Regions from separate parts of the Streptomyces sp. 142MFCol3.1 genome, predicted to be linked through region 1. Evidence: riboswitches for the same ligand, from Rfam matches in the RefSeq annotation. Region 1 holds a riboswitch; the other holds the start of a gene.

Evidence for each region. A riboswitch is a leader RNA that binds a small molecule or an ion and turns the genes downstream of it on or off. The one in region 1 is predicted to bind guanidine.
Region 2: linked by a shared signal. The riboswitch ahead of H305_RS0116290 (MBL fold metallo-hydrolase) and the one ahead of H305_RS0136290 (DMT family transporter) in region 1 are both predicted to bind guanidine.

What each region holds. Positions count from the first base shown of each region.
Region 1 covers NZ_AUKV01000034.1:81,226-90,647, reverse strand. Annotated here, with positions in the region: gene H305_RS0136310 (ABC transporter ATP-binding protein) at 1-954, opposite strand, end outside; gene H305_RS0136305 (ABC transporter permease) at 958-1,791, opposite strand; gene H305_RS0136300 (ABC transporter permease) at 1,841-2,641, opposite strand; gene H305_RS0136295 (transglycosylase domain-containing protein) at 2,865-5,258, shown strand; gene H305_RS0136290 (DMT family transporter) at 5,341-5,661, opposite strand; guanidine-III (ykkC-III) riboswitch at 5,692-5,757, opposite strand; gene H305_RS0136285 (GroES family chaperonin) at 5,809-6,111, opposite strand; gene H305_RS0136280 (DUF3618 domain-containing protein) at 6,286-6,624, opposite strand; gene bcp (thioredoxin-dependent thiol peroxidase) at 6,763-7,230, shown strand; gene H305_RS0136270 (HNH endonuclease signature motif containing protein) at 7,363-7,986, shown strand; gene H305_RS0136265 (HNH endonuclease) at 7,983-8,837, shown strand; tRNA gene H305_RS0136260 (tRNA-Leu) at 8,846-8,920, shown strand; gene rdgB (RdgB/HAM1 family non-canonical purine NTP pyrophosphatase) at 8,973-9,422, opposite strand, start outside.
Region 2 covers NZ_AUKV01000010.1:99,827-109,248, reverse strand. Annotated here, with positions in the region: gene H305_RS0116305 (extracellular solute-binding protein) at 1-159, opposite strand, end outside; gene H305_RS46145 (LacI family DNA-binding transcriptional regulator) at 408-1,484, shown strand; gene H305_RS0116295 (hypothetical protein) at 1,578-1,973, shown strand; guanidine-III (ykkC-III) riboswitch at 2,180-2,247, shown strand; gene H305_RS0116290 (MBL fold metallo-hydrolase) at 2,260-3,138, shown strand; gene H305_RS0116285 (FGGY-family carbohydrate kinase) at 3,149-4,627, shown strand; gene H305_RS46140 (hypothetical protein) at 5,037-5,192, shown strand; gene H305_RS0116275 (DUF1348 family protein) at 5,743-6,210, opposite strand; gene H305_RS0116270 (cellulose binding domain-containing protein) at 6,446-7,879, opposite strand; gene H305_RS0116260 (GntR family transcriptional regulator) at 8,482-9,327, shown strand.

The DNA.
Region 1 (9,422 bases):
GTACATGCGGCTGATGACCGCCTCGATGTCCGGCTCCCGCACCGAGAGGTCGACCAGCGGGTACCGTGCCGCGATCCGCGCCACGAGCGGAGCGGCCGACTCGGAGGCGGGGAAGGCCAGCCACTGGCGCGGCCCCTCCACCTTCACCACCCGCGCCGGCTCCGCCTCGATCGGCGGAAGCTCCCGCTCCAGGTCCACGACCAGCGTCCGCTCGCTCTCCCCCACCTCGTGCAGCCCGGCCGGCGAGCCGTCGTACACCAGCCGTCCGTGGTCGATGACCATCACCCGCCGGCACAACTGCTCGATGTCGGTGAGGTCGTGGGTGGTCAGCAGCACGGTCGTGCCGCGTTCGGCGTTCAGGTCGCGCAGGAACTCCCGCACCCGCGCCTTGCTGATCACGTCCAGGCCGATGGTCGGCTCGTCGAGGTAGAGAACCTCGGGGTCGTGCAGCAGCGCGGCAGCGATGTCACCGCGCATCCGCTGCCCCAGCGACAGTTGCCGTACCGGCACGTCCAACAGGTCACCCAGGTCGAGGAGTTCGACACAGCGGTCGAGATTCTCGCGGTAACGGCCGTCCGGGATCCGGTACATGCGGTGCATCAGCCGGTAGGAGTCGATCAGCGGGAGGTCCCACCACAGGGTGGTGCGCTGCCCGAACACCACCCCGATGCGCCGCGCGAGGCGGGTGCGCTCGCGGGACGGGTCGATGCCCGCGACACGCAGCCGGCCCCCGCTCGGCGTCAGGATGCCGGTGAGCATCTTGACGGTGGTCGACTTCCCCGCGCCGTTCGGCCCGATGTAGCCGACCATCTCACCGCGCCGCACGGAGAACGAGAGCGAGTCCACGGCGCGCACCTGCCTCCGCTCGGCACGCAGGAAGCCGGTCCTTCTGCGCACCTCGAAGACCTTCTCGACACGGTCGAGCAGGATGAGGTCGGCGTCCTCGTTGTCCATGGGTCAGCTCCCTGTGCTGCGATACGACCGAAGGCCCGCGCGCCAGGCGAGACCCGCCGGCACACAGCAGACCGCCGCGACCAGCGGCGGCGCGAAGGCGACCCACGTCGGCAGGTCGAGCGGATAGGGCCGCCCCAGCACGTACAGCGCGGGCAGCCAGTTGACGAACGCGATCGGGAACACGAAGGTCACCCCGCGCAGCAGCTCCGTGGCGAAGACGGTGGGCGGGTACTGAAGGAGCGTGCTGCCACCGTAGGTGAAGGAGTTCTGCACCTCAGAGGCGTCCTGGGCGACGAACTGGAACGCCGCGCCGCCCACGAACACCGCAGCGAAGATCACTCCGCCGCTGAGCAGCATCAGCGGGATCATGAGGACCTTGAGCGGCGTCCAGGACACGTCGAGCACGGCGACGGCGTACCCGAGGACCAGCAGTCCCTGAGTGATGCGGCCGAGGCGGCGCAGCGCGAAACGGTCCGCGGCGACCTGCGCGAGCACGGGCACGGGGCGCACCAGGAGCGTGTCGAGGGTGCCGTCGCGCACCCGCCGGCCGAGCCGGTCCATCGAGCCGAACGCCAGGTCGGCGAACCCGAAGGCGGTGCCCGCCACCCCGTACAGGAAGGCCACCTCGGGCAGCGAGTAGCCGCCGAGCCGGTCGACCTGCGAGAACATCAGCAGGATCGCGGCGAAGTCGAGAGCGGTCGCCGCGAAGTTGCCGAAGGCGGTCATCGCGAAGGAGGCACGGTAGGCCATCGTGGAGCGGATCCACATGGCGGCGATCATCCGGTAGGCACGCAGCCCCTCGCGGATCTGCTCGTACCTGCCCTGCGGGGCCCACACGGCGTCCGCCGGACCCCGCTCCGCGGGGCGGGTGCCGCTGCCCGCGAGGCTATCCACCCTGCACCACCACCCGTCGTGTCGCCGCGGACTGGACGAGCCGCCCAACAGCGAGCAGCGCGGCGGCCCAGGCCGCCTGGAAGAGGTAGGTGCGCGGCAGGTCCGCCGTGCCGAGCAGGACGTCCACGGGAGCCTGGATCAGCGACGACCACGGCAGGGCGCGCACCACCTCGCCGAGGACACCCGGGAACACGTTCAGCGGCAGCAGCATCCCCGAACAGAAGACGCCCGCGATCCCGGCGAGCTGGGCCACACCGGCCCCGTCGAGGAGCCAGAACGCGCAGAGCGCCACCAGGAAGCGCAGCGCGAAGCTGACGACCACACCGAGCGCCACCGCCACCAGGAAAGCGATCCAGGCCAGCGGGTCGGCGGGCAGCGCCAGGTCGAAGAAGAGAGCGCCGAACGCGAGCGGCACGACACCGCGCCCCAGCAGATGGAACAGGGCACGGCCCGCATCCTGGGCCAGCCACCACAACTGGAGGTCGGCGGGCCGGTACAGATCGATCGCGATGTCACCCGTACGGATCCTCTCGATCAGATCGTCCTCGAAGCCGCCGCCCATCACCGCGACGACCATCAGCAGCGCCTGGCCCAGCCACACGTAACTGAGCGCCTGCGCCTGGTCGTAGCCGCCGAGGTGCGGTCTGTCGTCCCACAACGCGATGAAGATGTACGCCAGGATCAGCCCGAACACGGTGTTGGTGAACACCCCCGCCGCCGTGGCGGTCCGGTACGTGGCGTAGCGCCGGAACCCGCCGACCGCGACGGCGACGTACAACCGCCCTGTGCCCACGAGGAGATCCTCTCTGGTGTGCCCGAGCCCGCCGGCAGCCGCACGGGGCCAAAGGTCCGGAGCCTAACCGCGGGGCCGAGACACCCGCCATGCATTTTCCGGGCGGGACGCGTGCCGGAAACCGGGAACGGAATGGCGGGTGCGAAAGTCTTCAAGTGGGGGCGCACAAGGCGTACGAGGTCGTACGGCGACGTACGAAGCGAAACGGGAGTCCGGCGAACAGATGAGTGACGAGCCGCAGCACGGAGCGGGTCCGCAGGAAGGAGCACCGGGCGAGCCCGGCAGGAAGCAGAAGCGGGTGCGCACCGGCTGGCGCCGGCTCGTCCCGACCTGGCGGATGGTGTTCGGCACGTTCCTCGTCGCGATGCTGTTCCTGATCGGCTTCTTCGCGCTCGGCTACTACCTGGTGAAGATCCCGCCCGCGAACGCCACGGCGACCAAGCAGAGCAACGTCTACCTGTACGCCGACGGCAGTCAGCTCGCCCGCGACGGCGAGGTCAACCGCGAGAACGTCTCACTCGCGAAGATCTCCAAGGACGCCCAGCACGCCACGCTCGCGGCCGAGGACCGGGACTTCTACAGCGAGTCGGCCGTCGACCCGCAGGCGATGCTCCGCGCCGCCTGGAACACCACCACCGGCAAGGGCAGGCAGTCCGGCTCGACGATCACCCAGCAGTACGTGAAGAACTACTACCTGGGCCAGGAGCAGACCGTCACGCGGAAGGCGAAGGAGTTCTTCATCTCCATCAAGCTCGACCGGGAGAAGAGCAAGGACGACATCCTGGAGGGCTACCTCAACACCAGCTACTACGGCCGCAACGCGTACGGCATCCAGGCCGCCGCCCAGGCCTACTACGGCGTCGACGCCGACGCACTGACGGTCGGCCAGGGCGCCTACCTCGCCGCCCTCCTCAACGCGCCCAGCGAGTACGACGTGACCGCGCACCCCGAGAACAAGCCCGCCGCCCTCGCCCGCTGGAACTACGTCCTCGACGGCATGGTCGCCAAGAAGTGGCTCACCCCGGCGGAACGGACCGGCGTGAAGTTCCCCGCGCCCAAGCAGGCCAAGGGCTCGGCCGGCATGTCCGGCCAGCGCGGCTATCTCGTGCAGGCCGTCAAGGAGTACCTCACGAGCAACAAGATCATCGACGAGGACACCCTCGCCGCCGGCGGCTACCGCATCACCACCACACTGCAGAAGCCCAAGCAGGACGCCTTCGTGAAGGCCGTCGACGACCAGGTGATGGACAAGCTCGACAAGAAGAACCGCAAGACCGACACCTACGTCCGCGCGGGCGGCGTCGCCATCGACCCCTCCAACGGCAAGGTCGTCGCCATGTACGGCGGCATCGACTACACCAAGCAGTACGTGAACAACGCGACCCGCCGCGACTACCAGGTCGGCTCCACCTTCAAGCCGTTCGTGTTCACCTCCGCCGTCGAGAACCACTCGACGACCGGCGACGGCCGCATGATCAACCCGAACACCGTCTACGACGGCACCAACAAGCGCCCCGTACGGGGCTGGAGCGGCGGCGCCTACGCCCCCGAGAACGAGGACGGCTTCTCGTACGGCGACATCACCGTGCGCACCGCCACCGACCGGTCCGTGAACTCGGTGTACGCGCAGATGGCCGTCGACGTCGGCCCGGACGAGGTCGAGAAGACGGCCGTGTCCCTCGGCATCCCCTCGAACACCCCCGACCTGACCGCCTCCCCCTCCATCGCGCTCGGCCCGGCCACCGCCAGCGTCCTCGACATGGCGGAGGCCTACGCCACCCTCGCCAACCACGGCAGGCACGGCACGTACTCGCTCGTCGAGAAGATCACCAAGGACGGCGCGGACGCCGTCGAACTGCCGAGCCGCGACACCCACCAGGCGGTGAGCCGCGAGGCGGCGGACACCACCACGTCCGTCCTGCGCAGCGTCGTCGAGGGCGGCACCGGCACGGCCGCACAGGCCGCGGGCCGCCCCGCGGCCGGCAAGACCGGCACCGCCGAGGAGGACCGGGCCGCCTGGTTCGCGGGTTACACCCCGGACCTCGCCACCGTGGTGTCCGTCATGGGCCAGGACCCCGACACCGGCGCCCACAAGCCGCTGTACGGCGCCCTCGGCGAGACCCGCATCAACGGCGGCGCCTACCCGGCCCGGATCTGGGCGCAGTTCACCCGGACCGCGCTCCGCGGCACCCCGGTGTCGGACTTCGACCTCCAGCTCCAGCCCGGCGCCGAGCGGACGCAGACCCCGACGACCGAACCCAGCACGCCGGACACGATCGGCGGCCAGGACGACGACGGCACGTCGGACGGCCAGGACATCCAGGGCCAGGACCAGGGCCAGAGCCAAGGACAGGTCGAGGGACAGACGGAGGGCCAGGACCAGGGCCAGACGGAGGGCCAGACCGAGGGCCAGACGGACGGCGGCACCACCGACGGCGGCACGACCGACGGCGGGACCACCGACGGCGGGACCACCGACGGGGGCACCACCGACGGCACCAGCACCGGAGGGACGACGGACGGCGGCACGACCGACGGCGGCACGACCGACGGCGGCACGGCCGGGACGATCGCCGGCACCAACCCCTTCGGCCGGGCTCCGCACCGCCGCTCCTAGGCCCTCGGCCCGGTCGGTGAGCAGGCCCGTCGGCGGCCGGGCCTGTCGGCGAGCAGGCCGGGCCGGTCAGCGGCCGGGCCCGTCAATGGCCCGAGGTCGCCTTGAGACCCACCACGGCGACCAGCAGCAGACACACGAAGAAGATCCGGGCGGCGGTCACCGGCTCGCCGAGCACCACCATGCCGAGCACCGCCGCCCCGGCGGCGCCGATCCCGACCCAGACGCCGTAGGCGGTACCGATGGGCAGGGACCTGGCGGCGTACGACAGAAGAACCATGCTCGCGACGATCCCGGCACCCGTGGCCAGGCTCGGCCACAGCCGGGTGAAACCGTCGGAGTACTTCATGCCAATCGACCAGCCCACCTCCAGCAGACCGGCGACGACGAGCAGAACCCAGGCCATGACGGCACCTCCGTGAATCGGACGACAGGGGGTGCGTCGTCTTTGCGATCCCGGTACGGCGCGTCTCGTCGGGTCCCTCCACGGTAGCAAAACCCAGGCAAAAGGGGCTGGTGACCATGGCCACCAGCCCCTTCGGCAGACGTACGCCTACAAGTACAAGCCGGTCGAGTCCTCGGAGCCCTCGAAGCGGTCCGCGGCGACGGCGTGCAGATCCCGCTCGCGCATCAGCACGTAGGCGATCCCGCGCACCTCGACCTCGGCACGGTCCTCCGGGTCGTACAGAACGCGGTCGCCCGGCTCGACCGTCCGGACGTTCTGCCCGACGGCGACGACCTCGGCCCAGGCCAGACGCCGGCCGACCGCCGCCGTCGCGGGGATCAGGATGCCTCCGCCGGACCGTCGCTCGCCCTCCGCGGCGTCCTGCCGCACCAGCACACGGTCGTGCAGCATGCGGATGGGCAACTTGTCGTGATGGGTGCTGTGCTTATCCCGATTGGCGCTCACGCCCCGAACCTACCTGCCCCGGCCGCTTCCGCACGCGAGCGGGTCGATCCTCGCCCCGCGGAAACCACCCGTCGGCACCCGGAGCGGGCCGCACCCGCCCCGCCCCCGGACACCGGCGGATCAGCGCCTGCGGCGCCGGGAACCCACGGCGAGCAGCCCGACGACACCGACCACGACCAGGGCCACCGGCACGATGCGCTCCAGGCGGGGCGCGCCCTCCTCGGTGACCAGCTGGCCCTTGACGTCGCTGACGACGCGATTGACGCCGACGTAGGCGCGGCCGAGCGTGTGGTCGATGTGCGAGGCGACCTTGGCCTTCGCGTCACCCACGATCGTCTTCGGGTGCACGCGCACGCCGATCTCGTCGAGGGTCTCGGCGAGGGTTTCGCGGCGGCGCTTGATGTCCGCCTCGATCTCCGCCGGAGTCCTGGTATCCGACGTTCTCGACGTATCCGACACCGCGCTGCCTCCGTGGTCGTGTTCTGACTCTCTGCCCTCGACAGTCTGTCAGCTCGGGGAGCCGCGCACCCCTCGGCACCCCCATTACGCTCGTCACCCATAGGTCCGTAAACCATCCCCCGGCCACGTGAGGTACCGATGAGCGAGCGACTCCAGCCCGGCGACACCGCCCCCGACTTCAGCCTGCCCGACGCCGACGGCAACGAGGTCTCCCTCTCCGCCCACAAGGGCCGCAAGGTCATCGTGTACTTCTACCCCGCCGCCCTGACCCCCGGCTGCACCAAGCAGGCCTGCGACTTCACGGACAACCTCGACCTGCTGGCGGGCGCCGGGTACGACGTCATCGGCGTCTCCCCCGACAAGCCCGAGAAGCTCGCCAAGTTCCGCGAGAAGGAGTCCCTGAAGGTCACCCTGGTCGGCGACCCCGACAAGACCGTCCTGGAGGCCTACGGCGCCTTCGGCGAGAAGAAGCTCTACGGCAAGACGGTCGTCGGCGTCATCCGCTCCACCGTGATCGTCGACGAGGAGGGCAAGGTCGAGCGGGCCCTGTACAACGTGAAGGCGACGGGCCACGTGGCGAAGATCATCAAGGACCTCGGCATCTGACCCACCGCCCCACCCGCAGCGGCTCGCCCCGACCCGTCGGCGCGAGCCGCTGCGCGTTCCCCGCGTGACGGGACGGGCGTCGGTTCGTTACTCCGTACGAGGCGGCGAACACGCGTCCGGAAGGGGAGGGGCATGGGCAGCAGATACACCCGCGAGCTGTTGGAGGAGGCAGCGCGCGAGACACGGCACATCGACGACGCCGTCCGGTGGTGCGGCGGCCGCCCCACACCGGGCAGCCGTCGGTACCTGCGGCGGAAGATGGCCGAAGCCGGGGTGGACATCAGCCATCTCGCGACGAACCAGGTGCGGCACACCGAAGAGCGACTGCGCGCCGCGGTCGATGTCTCGGCCAGCGTCACGGACGTCGTGCGCCACCTCGGGCTCAGCCAGGTCGGCGGCAATCAGGCGCACGTCGCCCGACGGATCACGGCGCTCGGGATGGACACCTCGCACTTCACCACGGCTCGCCGGGGTGCTCCCCGGGGCTCGCTCGGCAGCCCCCTCGCCTTGCGCCCGCCGGAGGCCGGCAGGATCCCGGGCCGGCGGCTCCGCCGCGAGCTGCTGCGCCTGGGAGTGGACGAGCGCTGCGCCCAGTGCGGCACGGGTCCGGTGTGGAACGACCGCCCACTCACCCTCGAAGTCGACCACGTGAACGGCCACTGGTGGGACAACCGGCCGGAGAATCTGCGTCTGCTGTGCCCGAACTGCCATGCGGTGACGGACACTTACCGCGGCCGCAAGCGGCGGCGCGCATGAGCCGGACACGCTATCCGCGGGATGTGCTGGCGAGGACCGCGGCCGTCTCCACCAGTCCGGTCGACCTGCTGCGGCGCCTCGGCGCGCCTTTGGGCAGTCGCACGCTGGGCTACATACGCGGGCGTCTCGACCACTATGGGATCGACACCTCCCACATGGTCGACGAGCCGCTTCCCCCGCGCGAGAAGCGCGCCTACCCGAGGGAGCTGCTGGAGCAGGCGGCGGCCCGCTCCCACAGCATCCGGGAGATGTTCGAGTACCTGGGTCTTTCCCCCGACGAAGGTCCGTACAGCCACGTCAGGAAGCGACTCGACCACTTCGGGATCGACACATCGCACTTCACTCGTGGCCGCCGAGCCGGTGCCGGACTTCTGCCGCGGCAGCCGCTCATGACCGCCGCTGCCCGGTCGAGCAGTCTGGCCGGGCTGCTGAGGGCGCTGGGCATCGCCGACAATGCAGCGGCCCGTGCCCGGGTGAAACGAAGCCTGAAGGAACACGGTGTCGAGATCGGGCACTTCACCGGGCAGTCGCACGGCCGGGGGTCGACGTCACCACATCGCAGGACGGCCGACGACATCCTGCGGCGCAGACCGCCCGGATCACCTCGGACGGGTACCGCGCTCCTGAGACGAGCCCTGGACGACCTCGGTGTACCGCACCGCTGCGCGGAGTGCGGTGTCGGGGACTCCTGGCAGGGCCGGCGTTTCGTCCTGGAGATCGACCACGTCGACGGCGACCGACTGGACAACCGCCGGGAGAATCTGCGGTATCTGTGTCCGTCCTGCCACAGTCAGACGCGGAGCCACTCCCAGCCTCGCCGCATGGCCGACGTGCGCAGCCCAGTAAAGTAGCCGCGACGGGGCCCGTACCCCAGCTGGCCAGAGGGCGCCGGTTTAGGTCCGGTGTGTCGTGGGTTCGAGTCCCACCGGGCCCACCGTCGAGAGGGGTGTCGTCGAAGGACGGCACCCCTTCTGCATCCCTGGGGCTCAGCCCAGCAATTCCCCCACCGCCGGTACCAATGCCCGGAACGCCTTGCCGCGGTGGCTGATGGCGTTCTTCTCGGCGGGGGAGAGTTCGGCGCAGGTGCGGGTCTCGCCGTCCGGCTGGAGGATCGGGTCGTAGCCGAAGCCGTTGGTGCCCACGGGGGTGTGGCGGAGGGTGCCGCGGAGTTGTCCCTCGACGACACGTTCGGTGCCGTCGGGCAGGGCGAGGGCCGCCGCGCAGGCGAAGTGGGCGCCGCGGTGGGGTGCCTCGATGTCGGAGAGCTGGGCCAGCAGCAGGTCGAGGTTGGCCTGGTCGTCGCCGTGGCGGCCCGCCCAGCGGGCGGAGAAGATGCCGGGTGCGCCGTTGAGGACGTCGACGCACAGGCCCGAGTCGTCGGCCACGGCGGGCAGGCCGGTGGCCTGGGCGAGGGCGTGGGCCTTGAGCAGGGCGTT
Region 2 (9,422 bases), on a different contig from region 1:
GGCCGACGCGGGCGCGCCGCCGGTGAATCCCTGTGCGAGCGTGTTGCCGCAGCCGGTCAGGGTGGTGCCGGCGACGGTCGTCCCCAGCGCGAGCGCCGCCCGCAGCAGGAGACGGCGTGACGGCGCCGAGGTTGGGACGTGCCCTGTTCGCTCCGGCATGAGTGTGCGTCCTTCCACAACGGCTGGCCCGGGGGGCAGGTGGTTCTACGTTGTAATCGTTGATTTGAAGCGGCTCGGAGTGGATCAGCCCGAGAAGTTTCCAACGTTGTACTTAGTTCAGCTGCGGTCGTCAATAGGTTGCGTCGACACTGGTGAATCGGTGGCGGCGGCTGGGCGGGTGTCCGGGGAGCTCCGTCGGGTGCCTCTGTTCCAACGTTGGAATCAGGGGGTAGGGTGACACCGGAACCATGCAGAGCGGCACAAAGGGCGGGGACGTGGCCGGAGCACGCATGAAGGACGTCGCCGCGCGCGCGGGTGTGTCCATCAAGACGGTGTCGAACGTGGTGCGGGGCGCCGCGAAGGTCGCCGAACCGACCCGGCTGCGCGTCGAGCGGGCGATCGCGGAACTGGACTACCGTCCGCACGCCTCCGCCCGCCACCTGCGTACCGGCCGCAGCGGCATCATCGCGCTGGCCTTCCCCGAACTCGTCGCCCCCTACTTCGCGGAACTCGCCGCCGAAGTGGTCGTGGCGGCCAAGGAACACGGCTACACGGTGCTCATCGAGGACACCGGCGGCGACCCCGACGAAGAACTGCGCATCGCCAGCGGACTCACCGACTCGTTGATCGACGGCGTCCTGCTCAGCCCCCTCCGGCTCGACCAGGCACGGCTGGCGGCTCTCGAACAGACGGTGCCGCTCGTCCTGCTGGGCGAGCGCTCGTACGACATCGCCGCCGATCACGTACTGATCGACAATGCCGCGGCGGCGCGCGAGGCCACCGAGCACCTGCTGGCACTCGGCCGTCGGCGGATCGCCGTGATCGGACATCAGACCGACCCGCCGTTCGCCACCTCCGCCCAGCGCATGCACGGCTACTTCACCGCCCTCCATGCCGCCGGCGTCCCCTACGACCCCCGCCTCGCGCCCCCGGTGCGCAGTTTCGGGCGGGCCGAGGGGGCCGAGGCGATGAGCCGCCTGCTCGACCTGGACCACCGTCCGGACGCGGTCTTCTGCTTCTCCGACCTCCTCGCGTCGGGCGCACTGCGCGTGGCCCACGAGCGGCACGTCGAAGTCCCGCACGACATGGCGGTCGTCGGCTTCGACGACCTGGAGGAGTCCCGCTACGCCGTGCCCTCACTCACCACCGTCTCACCGGACAAGCGTGAGATCGCCCGCATGGCCGTGGCGGCACTGCTCGACCGGATGTCGGACGAACCGGTCAACCTCCCGACCACGCTGACGGCCGGTCACCGGCTGGTGGTCCGCGAGAGCAGCGCCGGACGTCCGTCCACGCCGACGGGGCCAGGCACCGGCGACGCGTGACGCCGTTTCCGTCCGGCCCGGTCACCGAGTCCGGTGCCGTCGCCCTGCGCCGAGCGCGCTGTGGGCCGCGGAGCGGGTGTTAGCTTCGGGCGCATGGACGACAGCGTGTACGTGGGCAACGCCGGCAAGGACGCGGCACTGGACCGGGGCTGGCTGCTCGGGCATTTCAAGGAGCCCGGCGATCCCCGCCGGAGCGAGGCCGTGGAGATCAAGTGGGGCGTCCACCGACGCGGTGAGCGGCGCGAGCAGTGGGTGCGGGGAGAGACACGCACAGCTCTCCAGGTCCTCGTCAGCGGCCGCTTCCGCGTCGAGCTGCCCGGTCGCAGTGTCGTGCTGGCGGAGCAGGGCGACTACGTCGTCTGGGGCCGGGGAGTGGACCATTCCTGGGTCGCCGAGGAGGAGTCGGTGGTGCTGACCGTGCGATGGCCCTCCGTCCCCGGATACGCCGTGCCGCAGGAGGAGGACGGGGAGACGAACGCGCGGGCGTAAATGCGTGACGATGGCCGGCCGTGCGTGCGTGACGGTCGTCGGCCGTACGTACGTGACGGGGGCGTGGCCGGCCGCGCTCGCGACTGACCGCGACTGGGCCGGCCACCGATGCCGCGCGCCCGTGGCGATCGTCGCCCTCGTACGAAATCGCGCCGACGCCGGTCACCGCGTGCGTGCGGGACTTGGCGGACCGTGTTAGTTTCCGGGCGGCGGCGCGCCGGTGCCTGCCCCGGACGAGGAGTGCGCCGTACCCGCTCCGCAAAGACGACGCACAAGGGGAGGCTTCGTGGACGCGGACAAGCGCTCGCTCGGCCCGGCGCCCGCGGTGCACGGGTCCCGCCCGCTGGACGTCGAGTGGGACCACGGATCACCGTCGGCGAAGCACAACACGGATGCCGACATCCAGGTTCATGCGTACGACGAGGACACCTTCATCCTCCGGCAGAACATGGCGATCAACTATGAGGCGCCGTTCATGTTCCTGCTCTTCGGACGCGAGCGGGCGGTGCTGCTGGACACCGGGGCCACCGCGTCCGCGGAGTACTTCCCGCTGCGCCGCGTCGTCGACGGTCTGATCGCCGACCGGCTCCGCCGGCATCCGTACGACGGGTACGGGCTGCTCGTGCTCCACACCCATCCGCACGGCGACCACATCGCCGCAGACGCGCAGTTCACGGGCCGCCCGGACACCCAGGTCGTGGGAGCCCGACTCGACACCGCATGGGACTACTTCGGGTTCCGCGAGGATCCCGACCGGGTGGCACGGATCGACCTCGGGGACCGCGTGCTGGAGTGCTTCTCCACGCCGGGACACCACGAGGCGGCGGTCACCTACTACGACCCCTGGACGGGATTCCTGCTCACCGGCGACACGGTCTACCCCGGCCGGCTGTACGTGGCGGACTGGCCGGCCTTCACGCGGACCGTCGACCGCCTGATCGACTTCGCGGACAGCCGTCCGGTGACCCACGTGCTCGGGTGCCACATCGAGATGACGCGAGAGCCCGGCGTGGACTACCCGATCCGGACCACCTACCAGCCCGACGAGCCGCCGTTGGAGATGGCCCCGGGCCGGCTGCGCGACATCAGGGCGGCGATCGACGAGGTCGGCGACCGGCCCGGCCGGCACCCGTTCCCCGCCTTCGTCATCTGCCGCGGCGCCTGAGAGTCCGGTCATGCCTCGCAACGCGGTGATCGGTGTGGACATCGGCACGTCGAGCAGCAAGGGCGTCCTCGTCGGCCTCGACGGTGTACTGATCCGTTCCGCCGTCCGGGAACACACCCCCACGAGGCCCGGTCCCGGCCGCTTCGAGATGGACGCCTCGGTGTGGTGGCGCGAGTTCACCGAACTCGCCCGGGAGCTGAACGCACCCGGAGACACCGGCGTGGTCGCCGTCGGGGTCAGCGGCATGGGGCCCTGCGTCCTGCTGACCGACGAGCACGACGCCCCGCTGCGCCCCGCCGTCCTCTACGGAGTGGACACGCGCTCCGTCCGCCAGATCCGGCGCATCGAAGAACGGCTCGGCGCGGAGGAGATCATCCGCCGCGGCGGATCCGCCCTCTCCACCCAGGCGGCGGGGCCGAAGATCGCCTGGATCGCCGACGAGGAGCCCGAGCTCTACACCCGGGCCCGACGCCTGTACATGCCGAGTTCCTGGCTGGTCAGGAACCTCACGGGGAACTACGTCCTCGACCACCACTCGGCGAGCCAGTGCACCCCGCTCTACGACACCCTCGCCTGTGAGTGGTACGCCCCCTGGGCCGCCGAAGTGGCACCGGGCATCGAGCTGCCGCCGCTGCGCTGGTCCGGCGAGGCGGCCGGCACGCTCACCGCCCGGGCCGCCCGGGAGTCCGGTCTGCCCGCCGGCATCCCGGTCACCACCGGAACCATCGACGCCTGGGCCGAGGCGCTGAGCGTGGGCGCGCAGAACAACGGCGACCTGATGCTGATGTACGGCACCACGATGTTCCTCATCCACACGGTGCCCGAGCCCCTCACCAGCCCGTCCCTGTGGGGCACGGTCGGCGCGATCCGGGGCACCCGCAACCTGGCCGGCGGCATGGCCACGTCCGGCGCCGTCACCAACTGGCTGCGCGACCTGTTCACCGGCACCGACCACACCGAACTCACCCGTCTGGCCGCCGAGTCGGGCCCCGGCGCCAACGGCCTGCTGATGCTCCCGTACTTCTCCGGCGAGCGCACCCCGGTCATGGACCCGGACGCCCGCGGAGTGATCGCCGGACTCACCCTGTCCCACACCCGCGGCGACCTCTACCGGGCCGCTCTGGAGGCCACCGGGTTCGGTGTCCGCCACAACATCGAGGTCATCGAGGCGGCCGGCGGGGACATCCGACGCGTGGTCGCGGTCGGGGGCGGCACCCAGGGCTCCCTGTGGACGCAGATCGTCTCCGACATCACCCGCCGTCCGCAGGAGGTGCGGACCACGACCATCGGCGCCGGCTACGGCGGCGCGCTGCTGGCCGCACAGCTCGTCGCGGACGTCACCGTCGAGGAATGGAACCCGGTGCGCGAGGTGGTGACGCCCGATGCGCGGAACACCGGACGATACGACGAGTTGTACGACCTCTACCGGCGTCTGTACCTGGAGACCTCGTCGACGGTCCATATCCTGGCGGCACTTCAGGAGCGCTGACGGCCGCCGTCGGCTCGTCACGGACCTCGGCCGGAAGGTGCGCGGGCACGTCGACCTCGGTCGCGCCACACCCGTCGAGTTCCCGAGGAGGAGACACGGCGCCACCTCGACGCCACCAGGTCGAGGACTTGAGCGCGCGGCACCGTGCGTCGTGACTCAGGGTAACCGCACGCACACGTCGAGGCCGCCGGCTGTCCCCGCTGAACGTGTGCCGGAGGCCTGGGGCTCGGCCGCAGGTCTCCGGTTGCGGGTTGTCCGCGCAGTTGTTTGAGTGGAGTTTGGTCTATGGACACCTCAACCGCGACAGCAGCTGCCGCCACGGGCGGCGCCGGCCGGATGACAGGCGGCCCCGGCAGAGCGGCGGCAGCGGGCAACACAGGTCGCGATGCCCGCGAGGGAGGGACTGACGGTGGCTCACCATCACAAGTCCAACAAACAAGTCGAAGGCGACCCGGACACGGGCCATGGGCGGGGCCTGCCGCTGCGCCCCGACGACGACGAGCTGGAGCGACGGACGGAAATGGACCGGGCGGAACTCCGCGCCCAGCAGGCTGAGGAAGTCTGACGAGCAGGCTGATGAGGTTCCGGCCGCGCGAGCGGGCCGTCGGACCTCTGATCCCCGGCCGAAGCGAAGGAGGTGTTCCCATGTCCTCGAAGCGACGCCGTAAGAAGAAGGGCAGGCGCAAGCACGCGGCAAACCACGGGCGTCGGCCTCAGTGCTGACGGGCGCGGCGCGGCGGTGCTGCGCCGGGCTTTTCCACGGTGGGCCCAGGTGCCGATTCCCCCGGGGCGGTTCTTCCCCCGGGGGTGTGGCGTGCCCGGGTGCGCCTCTCCGGGCCTCCCGGGCCTCGTCCCTCCTCGTCGCCCCCGGGCTGTCGTCCCCGGGTCGGATGGGAACTCGTTCCCGTCGCGGTCGGTGACCGTCGCGAACCAGGATGTGACCCCGACCGTGAGCCAGGATGTGACCCAGACCGTGCGGCAGTCGGGCTCGTGGAGCGTCTCGAAGGGGCAGCCGTCTCGATCGGAGGGGTAGCCCTCCCATCTCCCGCGGGAGGACGTGGACGGCCTACCGGCATGAGCCAGTGGTCCTGGCCGAACGGCTGCGGTGCGCGATCTTAGAACCCCAGGTCGCTCAGGCCCGGGTGGTCGTCGGGGCGGCGCCCGAGCGGCCAGTGGTACCTGCGCTCCTCCTGCGTGATGGGGAGGTCGTTGATGCATGCCAGACGGACCCGCATCAGCCCTTCGTCGTCGAACTCCCAGTTCTCGTTCCCGTAGGAGCGGAACCAGTTGCCCGAGTCGTCGTGGCACTCGTAGGCGAACCGCACCGCGATCCGGTTCTCGGTGAACGCCCACAGCTCCTTGATGAGCCGGTAGTCCTGCTCCCTGGTCCATTTGCGGGTGAGGAAGGCGACGATCTCCGCACGCCCGTCGACGAACTCGGCACGGTTGCGCCAGCGGCTGTCGACCGTGTAGGCGAGCGAGACCTGTTCAGGGTTCCGGGTGTTCCATGCGTCCTCGGCGAGACGCACCTTGGTGATCGCGCTCTCCCGGGTGAACGGGGGCACGGGAGGCTTTGCGGCCATGCTGTCTCCCAGAGCCCGTCCGGCGGGCGGACGGTTCCGTTGCGGCCAGGTGTGTTCCACCGTTCATTCGATACCTGCGTCCTGGTGATCGCAACAGCGGCCGCCCGGGCGGAGCGGCACACCTGCCGGCCTGCGCGGGCGGCGTGTCCATGGCCCGGGCGCCGTCCGGCGTTCCCGTCCCGGCAGCCTCATGTCCGCGGCCGGGACGGGGAGATGACACGTGTGCGGGCCGGAGTCAGGAGGCCGGGACCTCGTCCACGAAGGCAGTCCCGGCGCCGCGGTACGCGGCCACCTTCGCGGCCACCTGTGCCGGGGTGAGGACCTGGTCCTTGACGTGCAGCACGTAGTCGACCTGTTCGTCGTAGGCGCGGGCCGTGGTGGAGGTCTGGCCGTTGAGGTCGATCAGCCACTGGTTGAAGTTGATCGACATCGGCCGCTCGGGCAGGTACTGGGGGTCGTGGGTGCCGAAGAGCTGCCCGTCGATGTAGTACTTGATGCTGCCGCTGTCGATGGTGACGATCAGGTCGTGCCAGCCGGCGTAGCTCTGGCGTGCCTCGGTGTGCTGGTTCACGGCCTGCCAGGGGTCCGGGTTGTAGGTCTCCCAGGACGTGGTGTACAGGATGTTGCCGGTCTCGCCCCAGCCGCCGTTGGGCAGGTACTCGAAGTCGTACTCGGAGTAGTCGTCGGCCATCGGCGCCTTGAGGTCGTTGATGGTGAAGAAGGTCTGCACCAGACGATCGCCGTCGGGTCCGGACGCGGGGGCGTCGGTGAACTTCACCCGGGCCGCGTAGGTGCCGTTCTTGAACTTCGTGCTCTTGGAGACGACTTCGGTCTGCCTGGTGGACTCGGCGGTGCCCGCGGTGGACGTCTGGAGGTTCATCACCGAGTTGCCGGAGACGGTGGGGAAGGTGACCTTGGACGGGTCCCAGGTGGCGCCGGGCACGCCGGGGCCGCCGGAGTTGGAGCGGACGTTCCAGCCGTGGGCGGCGAGGGCCGGGTCGGTGTGGGATGTGTAGGAGAAGTCGTCGAACAGCGTCTGGCCGCCACCGGGCGGGTCGGTCGGATCAGTGGGGTCGGTCGGATCGGTCGGGTCGTTGCCCTCCGGCGCCGTGCCCCAGACCGTGCTGCCCGCGAGCTGCGCGGTGACCTTGTTCCAGTCTGCGTACGAGGTCAGGGAGGAGTTGAAGGAGTAGTCGTCCGACTGGGTCAGGGTCTGCCAGTTGGACTGGTAGAAGCGCAGTTGCATGTCGCCGGTGTCGGCGCCCGGCGCGAGTGTTCCGGCGCCCGAGGTGAAGGCGATCTCCAGGTACTGGTCCGCGGTCGCGGTGGGGTGGTTCAGCGCGCCGAACGTGCCGGTGATGTTGGCGCACCCCTTGACCGCCCAGGAGCAGGCGAACCGGTAGGAGGCGTTCGCCGAGTCCGCCTTGAAGTAGTAACGGATCTTCACCTGGCTCAACTGCACGGTGGACGTCCCGGTGTTGCGCACCTTCAGCCAGGGTTCGCTCTGGTCGGCGGTGGCCCCGCCGGAGCTGGTGCGGTACTGGACGGCGAGGCCATCGGCGGTGGCGGCGGTCGCGTTCATCGGGACGGCGGCCAGGGCGGTGCTGCCCAGGAGCGCTGACAGGGCCAGGGCCACTCGGCGGCGGCCGGTGGCGGGACGGGTTCTCATCCGGGTTCCTTTCGGGGAGTCTCCCGCGTCCGGCGGGAGGGTCGGGGGTTTCCGGAGCGTTTTCGGGCGCGCTGAGCCGCTGGGCGTGGAACACGTCGGCGGGCGTGGCGCGTGGGCCTCGGACCAGGACGGGGCGGTCCCTTCGGGGGCCTTCAAGGAGTGACAGAGCTCAAGGGGATCCGTGTGAAAGCAGTGGGCCGTCCCGCGGCGGGCACGGCGCTCAGCGCCCTGCGGACACGGGTCGTCGAGCCCGCGGTGCCACGAGCCGGCCGAGTTCACCAGGGCGTCGCGGCTCCCGGCCGTTCGGGCACACCATGGGCGGGCGAGCGGTATCGCATGGTTCACCTCTGGGGGGCTGGAGGGAAACTACACACCACACTTGACCAGTTGACCGGCCGACGGTTTACCAGTCGGCCTCGGACGAAGGTGGCATAGACCAATGTGGCCGTCAAGTACCCCTCAAGCAAAGGAAATTGGTGGGTGCCCGACCGGCTGGTGGGCTGGTTCGCGTACGCCGAGCCCGGCTAAAGTCGGTTTACCAGCAGACCAGTTATGGTCAGGGCCGCACCGGCACCTCTCCCAACGACGAACGAGAGTCCTGCATGGAGATCGACCCCGCAGCCTCCCGCGCGGTACTCAAGCGCGAGAAGGTGCGCGACGCCGTCCTCGCACTCGTCGAGGAGCGCCGGCCGGGAGACGCGATTCCCTCCGAGCGCGCCCTCTGCGCCGAGCTGGGGGTGTCCCGGCCCACGCTGCGGGCGGCGGTGGACCAACTCGTCGTCGCCGGGCTGCTGGTACGCGAGCACGGCCGTGGCGTGTTCGTGGCCAGCGAGAAGATCACTCAGGAACTGGTCCAGGGCAGCCGGACCTTCAGCCTGCCCCAGGCCGTGGGGGAGTGGACCAGCAGGCTCCTCGAGGTGAGCACGCAGTCGGCGGGCGCCAGAGTGGGCCGCAAGCTGCGCGTCTCGCCGGCGGCCAGGATCCGGTACGTCGCGCGTCTGCGCCTGGTCGACGGGTCTCCGATGGCGATCGAGTACCTGTATATCCCCGCGGATCTGGTCCCGGACCTGACCAGTGACGAACTGGAGAACGGCGACCTGTACGAGCACCTCGGCCGACGCCACGGCATCCAGGTCGGCGAGGCGGTGCAGGCGATCGAGCCCACCGTGGTGACCCGCGGCGAGGCGGACCTGCTCGACGTACCGGAACTCTCGCCGGCCCTCCTCTTCGAACGCCTCACCTCTGACGCTCAGGGCCGGCCGGTGGAGTACGTGCACTCGCTCTACCGCGGGGACCGCTATCGCATCGTCTCCCGGCTGACGCTGGGCCCGCGCACCGAGCACCCGTCACCGCGCGACGGCCACCACCCCGGAATACCGCCGGGCGACATCATGCCGGGAGAACCCGTCACGTTCTCCACGCGTGGTGAAGTGCAGAACGCCCCCTGACTTGCGGGCAGTTCACATCGGCGGCGGAGCGGGGTGACCGGCCCCGCGGTGTCGCACTGACGTGCGCGGGCCGCCGTCGCCGCACCGCCCGCCGT